Gloeobacter violaceus PCC 7421: one gene and its partner. The protein of the gene in region 1 interacts with the protein of each later gene in a pairwise test. Links are inferred from orthologs where the notes say so. Each region holds a gene or a part of one and is shown in the gene's direction. Other genes may lie near its edges. The genes, in order: GLL_RS16075 and GLL_RS20270.

What was found.
Region 2: the proteins of GLL_RS16075 (region 1) and GLL_RS20270 interact in binary tests that used the Escherichia coli proteins (3 or more experiments, as listed by UniProt). The link is inferred for Gloeobacter violaceus PCC 7421 from one-to-one orthologs.

What each region holds. Positions count from the first base shown.
Region 1 is NC_005125.1:3,314,074-3,320,398, reverse strand. The notes cover bases 662-3,643. They hold GLL_RS16075 (pyridoxal phosphate-dependent aminotransferase), read left to right. Parts: upstream 662-1,554; coding sequence 1,555-2,733; downstream 2,734-3,643. Other genes in these bases: GLL_RS16065 (DnaJ C-terminal domain-containing protein), read left to right, coding at 2,951-3,643; GLL_RS16070 (DUF2256 domain-containing protein), read left to right, coding at 2,726-2,881; GLL_RS16080 (DUF4327 family protein), read left to right, coding at 1,303-1,524; GLL_RS16085 (Uma2 family endonuclease), read left to right, coding at 662-1,014. In the rest of the region: Holliday junction branch migration DNA helicase RuvB, read left to right, coding at 1-13; more of GLL_RS16085, read left to right, coding at 238-661; more of GLL_RS16065, read left to right, coding at 3,644-3,892; GLL_RS16060 (2TM domain-containing protein), read left to right, coding at 3,896-4,138; GLL_RS16055 (glycosyltransferase family 9 protein), read left to right, coding at 4,188-5,174; GLL_RS16045 (ferredoxin--NADP reductase), read left to right, coding at 5,341-6,057; GLL_RS16040 (hypothetical protein), read right to left, coding at 6,144-6,325. UniProt on the Escherichia coli protein: Shows aminotransferase activity with methionine and histidine as substrates, and to a lesser extent also with phenylalanine.
Region 2 is NC_005125.1:4,125,559-4,132,891, forward strand. The notes cover bases 2,010-5,999. They hold GLL_RS20270 (DNA polymerase III subunit alpha), read left to right. Parts: upstream 2,010-2,319; coding sequence 2,320-5,799; downstream 5,800-5,999. Other genes in these bases: GLL_RS20265 (hypothetical protein), read right to left, coding at 2,010-2,102. In the rest of the region: GLL_RS20255 (hypothetical protein), read right to left, coding at 1-218; GLL_RS20260 (hypothetical protein), read right to left, coding at 558-1,373; more of GLL_RS20265, read right to left, coding at 1,758-2,009; GLL_RS20275 (orange carotenoid protein N-terminal domain-containing protein), read left to right, coding at 6,344-7,318. UniProt on the Escherichia coli protein: DNA polymerase III is a complex, multichain enzyme responsible for most of the replicative synthesis in bacteria. This DNA polymerase also exhibits 3' to 5' exonuclease activity. The alpha chain is the DNA polymerase catalytic subunit.

The sequences.
Region 1 (6,325 bases):
CGGGCGCAACTGACCGGTCAAAATAGAAAGACCCTGAAGATCCCGGCGATGATCGATCCCAGCGAGGCCAAAGCCATTATTGAGAAGTACTTCGCCGAGGTCACAGGCGAACAGTTCGAGCATGATCTTCGTCAATGGTGCCCAGAAGTGTTCGATGAGCGCTACTTTACCTCAAAATCGACCTTCGCATCCATCATGTTCGAATCATTGCAAAGACAAACAAGGGGAGCCAGCCTAATGACTCAATCGGCACCGCCACCCTCGCCAAAAGACCACTTACCCACCATGTACGACCTACCGAGCGAAGCGCTGGAGGAGCCAGGCTTGCCTGACGAATTTCATATTCTCCAACCGCAACTGCTCTCGGCGACCTTTCGGCCGACGGCCTGCCCACAGGAAGAAATTTTCACCGCCGGCGATCTGAATTTCTACTACGACCTGCGCCACCTGCTCTGGTACAAACGCCCGGACTGGTTTGCGGTGATCGGTGTGCCCAGCCTTTACGAAGAGCGGGAACTGCGGCGCAGCTACGTGTTATGGCAAGAAGGGATAGCCCCAACGGTTGTCATTGAGTTTCTTTCACCAAGTACAGAAGCGGAGGATCTTGGCCGGTCGAGCTGCGGGGCGGACGAACCGCCGACCAAGTGGCAGGTCTACGAGCGCATCCTGCGGGTGCCCTACTACATCGTCTTTGACGGGGATGTCGGTCGAATGCGGCTATTTCAACTGCTTGGCATCCGTTATCAGGAGGTGACGCTCGCTGAGCCCCGCTTCTGGTTTGAGGAGTTGGGGATTGGGATTGGTCTGTGGCGGGGCTTCTGGCTCAAGCTCGAACGGCCTTGGTTGCGCTGGTTTGACGAGCGGGGCCAATGGATCGCGACTCCCGAGGAGGAGCAGCGGCATCGAGCCGAGCAGGCCGAGCAAGAGGCCGAGCAGTTGCGCGAGGAGATGGAGCGGCTGAAGGTGCAATTGCGCTCGCTCGGTCTGCAGCCGGACCGCGGACCGGCTGCCTAAAGGACTCGTTTCGAGTCGGCAGCGTATCCTGGCGCATACAAAACTTACATTTTTTGCCCGCGTTCATCGGTGCCCCCTCCTCCAGGCCATGGCATTCCCCCGATAGATCACCCCCCGCGCCAGGCCGGAAAAATGTTCTCCCGACGCTGCAATAGTGGCATGACAAGGCTTGCAAGCGCTGTGGGCCGACGGGGAACCGCAGGGGGGTGGTCCGCTGCCACTGAATAGAATGTATAATTCACTACAGCACAGAAGACCGTTTTAACAGGTTCGACGGGTTCGAGGTATATGGCACAGGCTGTCCGATTCTCTATTGACTACATCCGCGGCGAAGTGCGCCACCGGCTCGAGGCTGGCAAGGTGCTGCGTTCCCAGCCGGTCTCGGCGCTCGGCGCTTTTTATGCGCCCGCCGAATGGCAGGCGATGTGCGAGGAGCTGGAATTGCTCGATGTACGGCTTTGCGATCCCCTGGCCGAGTTGCTGGGCCGCGAGGAATGGGCCAACGACTAGAATGCCTACAGTCGAGATTGGGCATTATTCGTGGTTCCACCTGTCAAGCATCGTCTGTCGGAGCGCGCCCTCGCGGTTGTTCCCTCGCTGATTCGCGACGCCTCGCGCTACTGCGACGAACTCGGGGCGCTGAATTTGGCCCAGGGATTGCCGGATTTTGCGGCTCCCGCCTTTTTGAAGGAGGCGGCCCAGCGGGCGATCGCCGCCGACCGCAACCAGTACTGTGACCCATGGGGACTGGCGCAGTTGCGCGAGGCCATCGCCGCCAAGTGCACCAGGGACAACGCTCTGGCAGTCGATCCGGCCACGCAGGTGACGGTCTGTTGCGGAGCGACCGAGGGGATCAATCTGGCGCTGATGGCATTGCTCGACCCGGGCGACGAAGTCGTGGTCTTCTCGCCTTTTTACGAGAACTACCGGCCGAATCTGGCCACAGTCGAGGCAAAGCCCCGCTACGTGCCGCTCAGTGCCCCGGACTGGCGTGTCGATGAGGCGGTGCTCGAACGGGCCTTTGCCGGTACCGCGCCCCGGGCAGTGATTGTCAACAACCCCGCCAATCCGACCGGCAAAGTCTGGTCGCGTCAGGAACTGGAACTGGTGGCCCGCTACTGCGAGCGCCATGACGCCTACGCGATCACCGACGAGATTTACGAGTACATCCTCTACGACGGGGCGGAGCATATCTCGCTGGCCTCGCTCGCGGGGATGGCCGAGCGCACGGTGACAGTCAGCGGGCTGTCGAAGACTTTTTGTGTGACCGGCTGGCGACTGGGTTATGTGATCGCCTCAGAACCCCTGACCGCCGCCATCCGCAGGCTGCACGACTTTTTGACCATCTGCGCTCCGGCACCGATGCAGCATGCCGCAGTCGCTGCCCTCGAAGCGCCTGCCGACTACTACGCCGATTTGCGCCGCCTCTACCAGGCCAAGCGCGACCGGTTGGTGACGGCGCTGTACCGCAGCGGGTTTGAGCCGGTACGACCGGCTGGGGCTTATTATGTCTGGACCGATGCCGGGGTGCTCGGGGCCAAAAACGCCCTGGCGGCGGCCGGACGCCTCGCCGTCGAAGCGGGGATCGCGGCGGTGCCCGGGGATTGTTTTTTGCCGCCGGGTCATCCCAACTGCAATTTGCGCTTTTGCTATGCCAAGAGCGACGAGACCCTGGCCGCCGCCGTCGAACGGCTCGATCGCTGGAGCGGCCATGGCTGAGCGGCGGGTGCGCTATACCAAGTCCAACCTGCCCAGCAAGATCTGTGCGGTCTGCGGTTTGCCTTTTGAATGGCGGCGCAAGTGGGCCGACTGTTGGGACGAGGTGAAGTACTGCTCCGAACGCTGTCGCCGCGGCCGAGCGCACTAGGGCGGCGCTTCGGGGGTGGGCAGCCACCGCCTATGATGGAATAGATCCGCTCGATTACATCGAAACGCTATGGAATATCGGGACTACTACGAGATACTGGGTGTTCCTAAGTCTGCCGATGAGCAGCAGATCAAAAGCACCTACCGCAAACTGGCTCGGCAGTTCCATCCCGACCTCAATCCGGGCGACAAGCAGGCGGAAGAAAAATTCAAGACGATCTCCGAAGCCTACGAGGTGCTCTCCGACCCGAGCAAGCGCAGCCGCTACGATCAATACGGTCGCTACTGGCAACAGGCGGGCCGCTCCGGCGGCACCCCGGCGGGTGGTGCCGCCCCGGCCGGGGCAGGCGTGGGGGGCTTCGAGGGATTCGACTTTGACTTTAGCCGCTTCGGCAGCTTCGACGAATTTATCGACTCGCTGATGGGCAATCTGCGCGGGAGCGGCGGCGAGCGCGCGGCTCGGGCGAACGTGCGCACCACCCAGCGCCCGGGCCGCAGCGAAGACGTCGAGATGTCCCTCGAACTGACGCTCGAAGAAGCGCTGAACGGCACCAAAAAGCGCGTGCGCACCGCCACGGGCAAAGTGGTCGAGGTCAACATCCCCGCCGGGGTCCACGAAGGCACCAAGGTGCGGGTGGCGGGCGAGGGCAGCGGCCGGGGCGATTTGTTTCTGGTCGTCAAGCTCAAGACCCACCCGTTTTTTGCGGTCGATGGCGACGATTTGCTCTGTGAAGTGCCCCTGACCCCCGCCGAGGCGGCCCTCGGCACCAAAGTCGAAGTGCCGACCCTCACCGGCCGCGTGCGGGTGACGATCCCGGCCGGCACCTCCACCGGCCGCACACTGCGCCTCGCGGGCCGCGGTCTGCCGCGCCGGGGGGGCGGCCGGGGCGACCAGTTGGTCAAAATCCGCATCGAGGTGCCGACGGCACTGTCCTCGGAGGAGCGCGACCTGTACGAGAAGCTCTCCCGCACCGAGTCCTTTCGTCCCCGCGCCCGCTTCGACAGCCAGTAAGCCATGCCTCCCAAGCTCTCCTCGCCCCCGGATCCCCGCTCGCCCGTCTACCGCGCCCTGCGCGACAAGATCAACTTTGCCCTGCACGTGGGCATCTTTGCCGCCGTCAACTCGGGGGTGGCGTTTTTCGCGCGCTTTTACAGTGCCGAGTGGCCCTGGCAGGGGTGGCTCCTGGGATTTTGGGCGCTCGCCCTGGTGGCCCACGGCATCTACGTCTTCGGAATTGCCCGCTACAGCGAGACTTGAAGATTGCCGCCTTAGAATGGGTCTTGGTTAACGAGGCTTCGCAACACCCATGACCCGCATCCTTGCTCTCAATCCCGGCGGCATCGGGGACCAGGTGCTCTTTTTTCCCACCCTGCGGGGACTGCGCGAGCGCTTCGCCCAGTCGCGCATCGAGGTTGTCGTCGAACCCCGTTCGCAGGGCGCCTACCGGGTATGCCCGAGTGTCAACGAAACGCTGACCTTCGACTTTAAGGGCGACCCGAGTCTGGCGGACTGGATGAATCTGATTGGCATCCTGCGCGACCGGCGCTACGACGCCGTGCTCTCGGTGGGCAGCTCCAGCCTCGTCGCTCTGCTGTTGTGGATGACCGGCATCCCGAAGCGGGTAGGCTACAGCGCCTGGATCACCGAACGGTTTTTGACCGACTCGGTGCCGCTGAACCGCGATCAGTACGCAGCGCAGATGTACCACGACCTGCTGCAGGGTTTTGGCATCCAGCGCGCCTTCACCCCGCCCCAGGCTGCGGTCTACTCCGAGGACGAGCGCTGGGCCACCCAGGCCCTTGCCTCGCTGGGCGGGCGCAAGCCCCTGTTGCTGCACCCGGGGGCCAGCAAGCTCGCCGAACTGAAGGGCATCCGCAAGCTCTACCCCGCCGCCCAATGGGCGCAGGTGGTGCAGAAACTGCTCGTCAAAGAAGCGGACCTGCCGTTTTTCGTCGTCCAGGGGCCGGAGGACAGCGAACTGGTGACGGCCATCAAGGGGGAACTGGCGGATCAGGCCCGCTTTGTCCAGCCCCCGGACGTGGGGAAGCTCACCGCCCTCATCGAGCGCTCGCGCCTGCTGTTGTGCGTCGACTCGGCACCGATGCACCTGGCGGTGGCCACCGGCACTCCCCTGGTCGCTCTGTTTGGCCCTACCCTGCCCACCAAGCTGCTGCCGGAGGAGCCTAAGTACGTCGCCCTCGTTTCACCCGAGCGCGACAAAGTCGAGCGCATCCCGGTCGAGACGGTTGCCGCCGCGGCCATCAAGCTCTTGGCCAAAACGCCGGTCGCCTGAAAGCCAATTGGGAGTGGACAATGGAGCTAAGCGGGCTCGAACCGCTGACCTCCGCAATGCCATTGCGGCGCTCTACCAGCTGAGCTATAGCCCCAGACGTGCATTTTCCATATTTACACAGACGCCAATGGGCCGTCAACGTCCAACTCCCACCCGCTTCTGCCCGATGATCACCATTGCACCCGCCGACTACCGGGCCAACGTGCTCTGCACCCTGCAGATGACCCCGACCATCTGGTCGATTTATCTGGCGCTCGAAGGAGAAACGTCCTTTCGGTTCTTGCCCGGTCAGGCGGTCTGGCCGCGCTTCGAGCGCGAGGGCCGCATCTTCACCAAGATTTATTCGATTGCCTCCAGTCCCGCGCTGGTGCCGGAGATTGAACTGTGCATCTCCCGGGTGGGCTGGGCCTCCAATTTTATGTGTCGGCTCAAACCCGGCGATACGATCGAGTTGCGCGGTCCCTACGGCATGATGACCCTCGAATCGGTGCCCGAGCGCGATGTGGTCTACGTCGCCGAGGGCTCGGGGATCGCACCCATCAAATCCCATATCGAGTGGCTGTTTGCGCAGGAAAACCCGCCCAACGTCTGGCTTTTTTATGGCGGCAACGACCCGGGGGAGATTGCCTACCATGCGCTCTGGAAGGATCTGGCTGCCCACAATCTCAAGTTTCGCTATATTCCGACGGTACGCACCGGGGCCGGCGAAGAATTCGAGCCGGGCAGCGCCGAGGAGGCCGTGGCCGCCTTTATCAAACGCCCCGAGGCGCTCCAGGTCGATATTTGCGCCGTCGAAGACCGGGTGGACGAAATTAAACGGGCACTTCTGGAGCAGGGCTTCGACCCGGCCCACCTGCGCACGGAGCGATTCTGCTCTTACTGAACTCGAGCACCGCGACGCACTTGCCGGCCGGGTGCGTTGAGTGCCGGGGCTGTCTGCGCCCAAATCGCCGTGGTCTGCGGACAGGATTAGTGGGTACAGAGCCAGGCGTGGAAGATCGCAGCCTCGCGCTGCTTGCCGATCCAGCGCGCCCGATTCTGGCCGGTCAGGGCAATCACCATCGCCTGGTGCTGCCCGGCGCGGTCACCGATCGCTTCGAAGTGCCGGTAGAGCGCATCGATCTTGGCCACCGAAGCGCGGGCCGCTTCGA
Region 2 (7,333 bases), 810 kb from region 1 along the record:
ACAGCGTCGGCGCGGTGGATGGTCCCCGCCACGCGTGGATCTTCGGTGAGCACCCCGTTTCCGATAGCTGGTTGCGACTTGAGGCCGCCTGGCTGCCTAATCGTGTAGGCAAGTCCCCTACGGACGAGGCGCTGCTGGGCTTTGTCCTTGTTCAAGGGGTGACAGACATCCTTCAGATCCTTGCCCACAGAAGGTTTGAGCGATGTGGGTCTGCTCAAGTTGTGCCTGCTTGTTGACCAGACTCGCCATAGACAAAGCCTGAAAACCGGATTCCTCCGTTCCCCGGATGCGGGACGAGGGTCGAAAACGGCACTCAGCCATGCGGGTGCCAGAAGCTCAAATGCCCTTCAGGCGAGCCTTTGCCCATACTCTGTCACCCCTTGAACCATCCTTGACGAAGTAAGTGCCCTCGACTAGAGCGAAGGTTCAGCGAGACAGCGGTCTGTCCTCTGGGTTTTAGCGGCAGTGGCTCGGTGTTTTTAAGGGCGCCTACTTAGTCTCCGCTGCTGCGTCGTCTGTGCCTTAGAATTTCGACCGGTTCGGGCGGCTGGGGTTCATCAGCGTTCGATTCGAAGGTAAACTAAGCGCCGCGCAGCCGTTCCCGGCCACTCTTGAATGCAAAGATAACCGCGGACTTGGTTCGCTCCATCCGCTACCTCCCAGGTGCTCCAGGCGGATTGACCGTTCGCGCCTCGAGAACTTTGCCGCCAACCTGCGCGTGTGAGTTGCTCTCCAAAATGACTTGCCAGTGCCTGTGCAGCTAGATGTATCGACAACGTCAGAGTCAGGAACCGACCCATCGAATCAAGACCGTGAAACGTGGAAAACTCTTCGACTCCAGCAGGCGGCTCCAAAAACGGTAGGCCAATCGTCGACCAGACGGTGGATTGCCCTCCCACAGTTGGTGCATCCACAACATTGAAAGTCCCACTCCCGCTGCGCTCATCATCTTGCCCGCCGAGCAAGTGCAACCGCACGTCCGTCAAGCGTTCCCCAACTAAAGAGGCAACCACCACCAACAATCGATTTCCAACGGGCAAGCGGAACCTCGCAGTGCCCGTCGAGCCGACAGATGCCGTTCCACTCATTAGAGGTACTGCCATTTTTAATTCGCGTCCACCGACTGCACCAACAGCCCTCCTGTAGTAGTCGAGGATGCTGTCTGGGGAAAGCTCCGTTTCGAGAACGACCTGGAACCGACCGGACTCTTGAACCAGACTGCCAAGGAGGCGCGTGCTTTCAGGCATAGAAATTTGACTTGGGAACTCCTCGGGCAGCCCGCCAACCAGCAACTGCGGTTCGGAGTGACCTTGCCCCGGTGGCGCAGATGACAAAAGGCGCTGGGCGAGTTGGTACAGATGCGAGATTTCCATATTTAAAACTTTACGAGCGGCACAAGTCCTGTTTGAGAAGCAAACGCGTCAATGAGGATACAGATACAATAACCGTAGCGATTGTAATTATGCTCTACAAGCATAATCACAAGGAGCTGGCTGCACACCCGCTGGCCTCGGGCATTGAAATCTTTATTTCTTGAAAATCCGCGATTTGCCAACACCTGTCATTCGATATGCAGCTCCCGGCGCAACTGTTCAAAGGCGGCGCGAACCTTGGCGTTTTGAGCGATCCCGGTTTGTCAAGCATGCCTGCGAGCTGCTTGGCTTTGACGTCCGGGTTGGCATTTTTGACTGTGTAGGCAGTGTTTACCCCGGCGACACCAATCTCCTATGATAAATCGATTGGCATGAAGGGCAAAATTAGCGCACAGAGCGCAACAGCATATTGAGCCCCTGCTGAATCAACACGCCTTCGAGACTCTGGGGACGGCCGTAGTTGCTGTAGCCGGAGCGGCCGTAAGTGTTGTAACCGGAAGAGGAGTAGCCGGAGCGCGAGTACTGGCTGGGTCGGGCACCTGCGCAATCTTCGTAGCGCCCGCAGCGGTAGCCGTCGTTGTATCCCTGGGTGTAGCGGCTGTCGTTGCCGTTGGAATAACCCTGGTTGTACTGGTATCCCGGGCCGTAGTCGGAGGGGTAGTACTGCGCCTGGGCGGGGGCGGCAACGATTCCCAGGGCCAGTATGCCAAGCAAGAGCAGTTTTTTCATGGTGAGTGAGGGTGTGGGGAGAACTCGGCATCGGTGCGATAAAGCGCACTACACCATGGTAGTAATTTGCAGAGCCTACCGGTCTCCCTCGTCAGGTGGAACCGGCTGCACTACAATCGATTGTAAACACATGTTCATAACGGCCCCGGGCCACTTGCCGATTGATCCAGATTTAGTGCCCCTGTAGGATAATGACCTGTGCCCATAGTGTCTTGCCATGCAGTACGTCAATCTCCACACCCATAGCGACTACAGTTTGCTGGATGGTGCCAGCCAGGTGCCGGACCTCATCGAGCGGGCGAAGGGCCTGGAGATGCCGGCCATCGCGATCACCGATCACGGGGTAATGTACGGGGCCATCGAGCTAATCAAAAAATGCCGCGCCGCCGGGCTCAAGCCGATCGTGGGCACCGAAGGGTACGTGATTAACGGCGACATCCGCGACAAGAGCCGCCGCTACCGGCGCTACCACCAGATTCTGCTGGCCAAGAACCTCACCGGCTACAAGAACCTCGTCAAGCTGGTGACGATCTCGCATCTGGACGGAGTGCAGGGCAAAGGGATCTTCTCCCGGCCCTGCATGAACAAGGAGATGCTCGTTCAGTACCACGAGGGGATTATCTGCACCTCCGCCTGTCTGGGGGGCGAAATCCCGCAGCTCATCCTGGCCGGCCAGTTCGAGCAGGCCCGCCGTACCACCCAGTGGTATAAAGACCTTTTTGGCGACGATTTTTATCTGGAGATTCAGGATCACGGCCAGCGCGAGGACCGCGTCGTCAACGTCGCCGTCGTCCACCTTGGGCGCGAGCTGGGCATCAAGGTAATCGCCACCAACGACTCGCACTTTACCTCCTGCGAGGATGTCGACGCCCACGACGCGCTGTTGTGCATCCAGACGGGCAAGCTGGTGGTCGAAGAGAACCGCATGCGCTACACCGGCACCGAGTTTCTCAAAAGTGCCGAGCAGATGGCGGGTATGTTTCGCGACCACCTGAGCGACGAGGTGATCGCCCAGGCGCTCACCACCACTCTGGAGATCGCCGAAAAAGTCGAAAAGTATGACCGCGAACTATTGGGAGATTCGCGCCTGCCGCGCTTTCCGATCCCCCATGGCCACACCGCCGAGAGCTACCTGGAGCAGGTGACCTGGGAGGGCATGCGCGAGCGCTTCGGCAGCGAAATTGCCCCGGACTACCGCGAACGGCTCAAGTACGAACTGGGGATCATCGAGCAGATGGGTTTTGCCACCTACTTTCTGGTGGTCTGGGACTACATCAAGTACGCCCGCGACCACGGCATCGCCGTGGGTCCGGGTAGGGGCAGCGCGGCCGGATCCCTGGTGGCTTATGCGCTTCGCATCACCAACATCGACCCGGTGCGCTACAACCTGCTTTTTGAGCGCTTCCTCAACCCGGAGCGCAAGTCGATGCCCGACATCGACACCGACTTTTGCATCGAGCGGCGCGACGAACTGATTCGCTACGTCACCGAGAAGTACGGCGAGCAGTACGTGGCGCAGATCATCACCTTCAACCGCCTCACCTCCAAAGCGGTGCTCAAGGATGTCGCCAGAGTGCTCGACATTTCCTATAGTGAGGCAGACAAGCTTGCCAAGCTCATCCCGGTCGTGCGCGGCAAACCCGTCCCGCTCAAGAAGATGATCTCCGAGGAAACCCCTGCCCCCGAGTTCAAGCAGTCCTACGAGGGCGACGAGCGGGTCAGAAAATGGGTGGAACTCGCCATGCGCATCGAGGGCACCAACAAAACCTTCGGCGTACACGCCGCCGGGGTGGTGATTTCGAGTGTGCCCCTTGACGAGTTGGTGCCTCTGCAGCGCAACAACGACGGCCAGGTGATCACCCAGTACTACATGGAGGACATCGCCGATCTGGGCCTACTCAAGATGGACTTTCTGGGGCTTAGAAACCTGACGATGATCCATCGCGCCCAGGAGTTGATTGAGCGTTACCGGGGGGTCCGCATCGACCTGGACAATCTGCCGCTGGAAGACTCCGGAACCTATGCACTACTGGGTAAGGCAGATCTGGAGGGTATTTTTCAACTTGAATCCTCAGGAATGAAGGCAGTTGTGCGCGATCTGCGCCCTTCAAATATTGAGGATATTTCTTCAATTCTTGCTCTTTATCGTCCTGGTCCACTGGACGCCGGGCTTATCCCAGAATTTATCAACCGAAAACATGGCCGCAAAAAAATAGAATATTTGCATCCACTGCTGGAACCGATACTGAAAGAGACTTATGGTGTTCTATGCTATCAAGAACAGATCATGAAAGTTGCCCAAGAATTAGGTGGTTATACCCTCGGTCAAGCCGACCTTCTTCGAAGAGCAATGGGCAAGAAAAAGCGCGAAGAGATGGAGAAGCATCGTTCCATATTCGTGGATGGATCTGCCAAGAACGGCGTGCCCAGCCGAGTAGCAGATGAGTTGTTTGAGCAGATGGTTGTGTTCGCGGAGTACTGTTTCAATAAATCTCATTCTGCAGCTTACGGTTATGTTACTTTCCAAACGGCGTATTTAAAAGCGCACTACCCGGTCGAGTACATGGCTGCGCTGCTCAGTTCGGTCAAAGGCGATCAGGACAAGGTACAAAAATATATCGCAAGCTGCATGGGCATGGGTATTGAAATTGAACCGCCGGATATCAATCGTTCGGGTTTCGATTTTACGCCCCAAGAGAAGAGCATTCTGTTTGGATTGGGAGCGGTCAAAAACGTCGGTGAAGGAGCGATCCAGGCGTTGCTCGACGCTCGCGACAGTCAGGGTCCGTTCAAGAACCTCGCGAATCTTTGCGATCGGGTGGACATGCGGGTAATCAACAAGCGCGCCCTCGAATCGCTGATCAAAGCCGGGGCGTTCGATGCGTTTTCGTCCAATCGGGGACAGTTGATTGCCGACATGGAAAAGGTGGTCGATTGGGCGCAGGACCGTGCCCGCGACCGTGCCCTCGGACAGTTCAATCTTTTTGATGCACTCTCAGGTGGCGGGGATCGCAACCCAACCGGTTATCAAAGCGCTCCCAGTGCTCCGCCGACACCGGATCTGCCGCCCGCGGACAAACTCAAATTCGAACGGGAGCTGTTGGGCTTTTATATTTCCGATCATCCGCTCAAGGCGGTGCGCGAAAGTGCCCGGCTGCTCGCCCCGGTCAACCTCGCGGATCTGGCCGATTGCCGGGCTGAGAGCACCGTGAGCGCCATCGCCCTGGTGCGCGAGGTCAAAAACGTCGTCACCAAAAAAGGCGACCGGATGGCGATCGTGCAGATCGAGGATCTGACCGGCTCAACGGAGGCCGTGGTCTTTCCGAAAACCTACGAGCGGGTGGGCGGCTATTTTATTCCCGACGCGCGCTTGATGCTCTGGGCAAAGATAGATATGCGCGACGACCGGCCGCAACTGATCATTCAAGACGCCGAACCCGTCGAAGAAGTGCGCATGGTGGTCATTGACCTCGAAGCGCGCGCCGATTTACAGACCTGGCACCAGATCCGCGATGTGCTGCAGGCGCACCAGAACGAAACTGCTCACATTGCGGTGATCGCTTCGGTGAAGACCGACCAACGCCACAAACTCGTGCGCTTCGGTCCCCAATTTCGTGTCAGCAACGACAGCTCGCTCATTCAAGCCCTCCAGTGCAAGGGCTTCTCGGCGCACACCACCCGGATTGTCGGCGGATAAGCGAGCAGCGATTTGAGTTTCGACAGACTATTCTTGATAGCCGAGGACCCTGAAACGCAGGAGATGTGAATGCCGGATGCTATATCGGGGGTGAGCTCGTGCATCCCATCATCAGGCCGTAGCCCCCTGACCTATCCGCGGAAGATTGATTATTATATGGATTCATTAAATAAATTCACATAACTGAAGCGATGGCAGTACAGTAGGCCGTGTGAGAGGTTCGCCATACCTGACGACTTTTCCTGGGAATCGGCTACGAACGAGCCGATGTCTATGCGGGTACCCGACCTGCTCCCGAGTGCCTCTGACGGTTGACGCTTGGTCCCATAGAACTGCTCAACCTCCTCGTCTCTCTAAAATTCACCAGACTTCATTGAGCAGCTGGCCAACCTTACCTACCAAGGAGCCTGCGAAGAGACCATTGCGACTTAAAGTAACTGTTTGCCACTGGGAGCCGACTGTTAGGTCGTGTCATTCTAAGCTAGGCTAGGCTTCTCATTTAGTTGGCAGAATTTATTCATCAGCAACTTTGGAGATTTTGATCATGGTACTCACCATCGAGTCAGCACAGGCAATGTTCTCGGGGAACAGTTCCCCCAGTCCGATTCCAGCCATCCTCGACCAGTTCAATCAACTGAGTACGGAGGACCAGCTGGCCTTACTGTGGTACGCCTACACAGAGACGGGTCAATCTATTACACCCGCCGCCCTCAGCGCCTCAAGTATGTTCTTGATCGAAGATTTGCTCGATCGCATCCAGCGGATGAGTGGTCCCGAGCAGACGCAGGTGATGTTCGATCTTGTCAGACGGGCCGACTCCCCTATCAGCCGTTCTTATAGCTCCTACAGCGCCAACACCAAGCTTGGTTTCTGGTATCAGCTGGCCCGGTGGATGGCAGACGGTCTGGTCGCCCCTATTCAGTACGGTTACGAGTTGTCTTCCCAAGGACAGGAGCTGTTCGAGACCCTCAAACAGTTGGATGGCGGCCAGCAAATTCAGATCCTGCGCGACATCGTGGTGAACATGGGGTACGATCCTTCCATCGCCAAGGTTGCTGCAGAACCGGTCGAATTCGATTTCATCCGCACCGAGCCGGTCGCCGCTGCCAAGCCCCACATTGAAGGCATCAAAGAACCGGTGGTGTTGGCTTACTTTGAGGCGATGAATACCGATAACTTCGATGCCGCCGTTGCTCTGTTTGCTCCCGACGGCGCCCTGCAGCCGCCGTTCAGAGAACCGATAGTCGGCCATCAGGCAATCGCTGCCTACATGCGCGAAGAGGCCAAGGGCCTGACCCTGATGCCGCAGCAGGGCATCAGTCAGGTCTTGGGCGATGGGTCCAAGCAGTTGAAGATTACGGGCAAAGTTCAGACTCCCTGGTTTGGCGTCAACGTTGCGATGAATATTGCCTGGCGGTTTGCCCTGAACCCGGAAGGAAAAATCTTCTATGTAGGGATCGATCTGCTGGCTTCTCCCCAGGAGCTGCTGAACCTGCGACCGGACAAGCTAGCCCGTTAGTTGGAGAAGCGATTG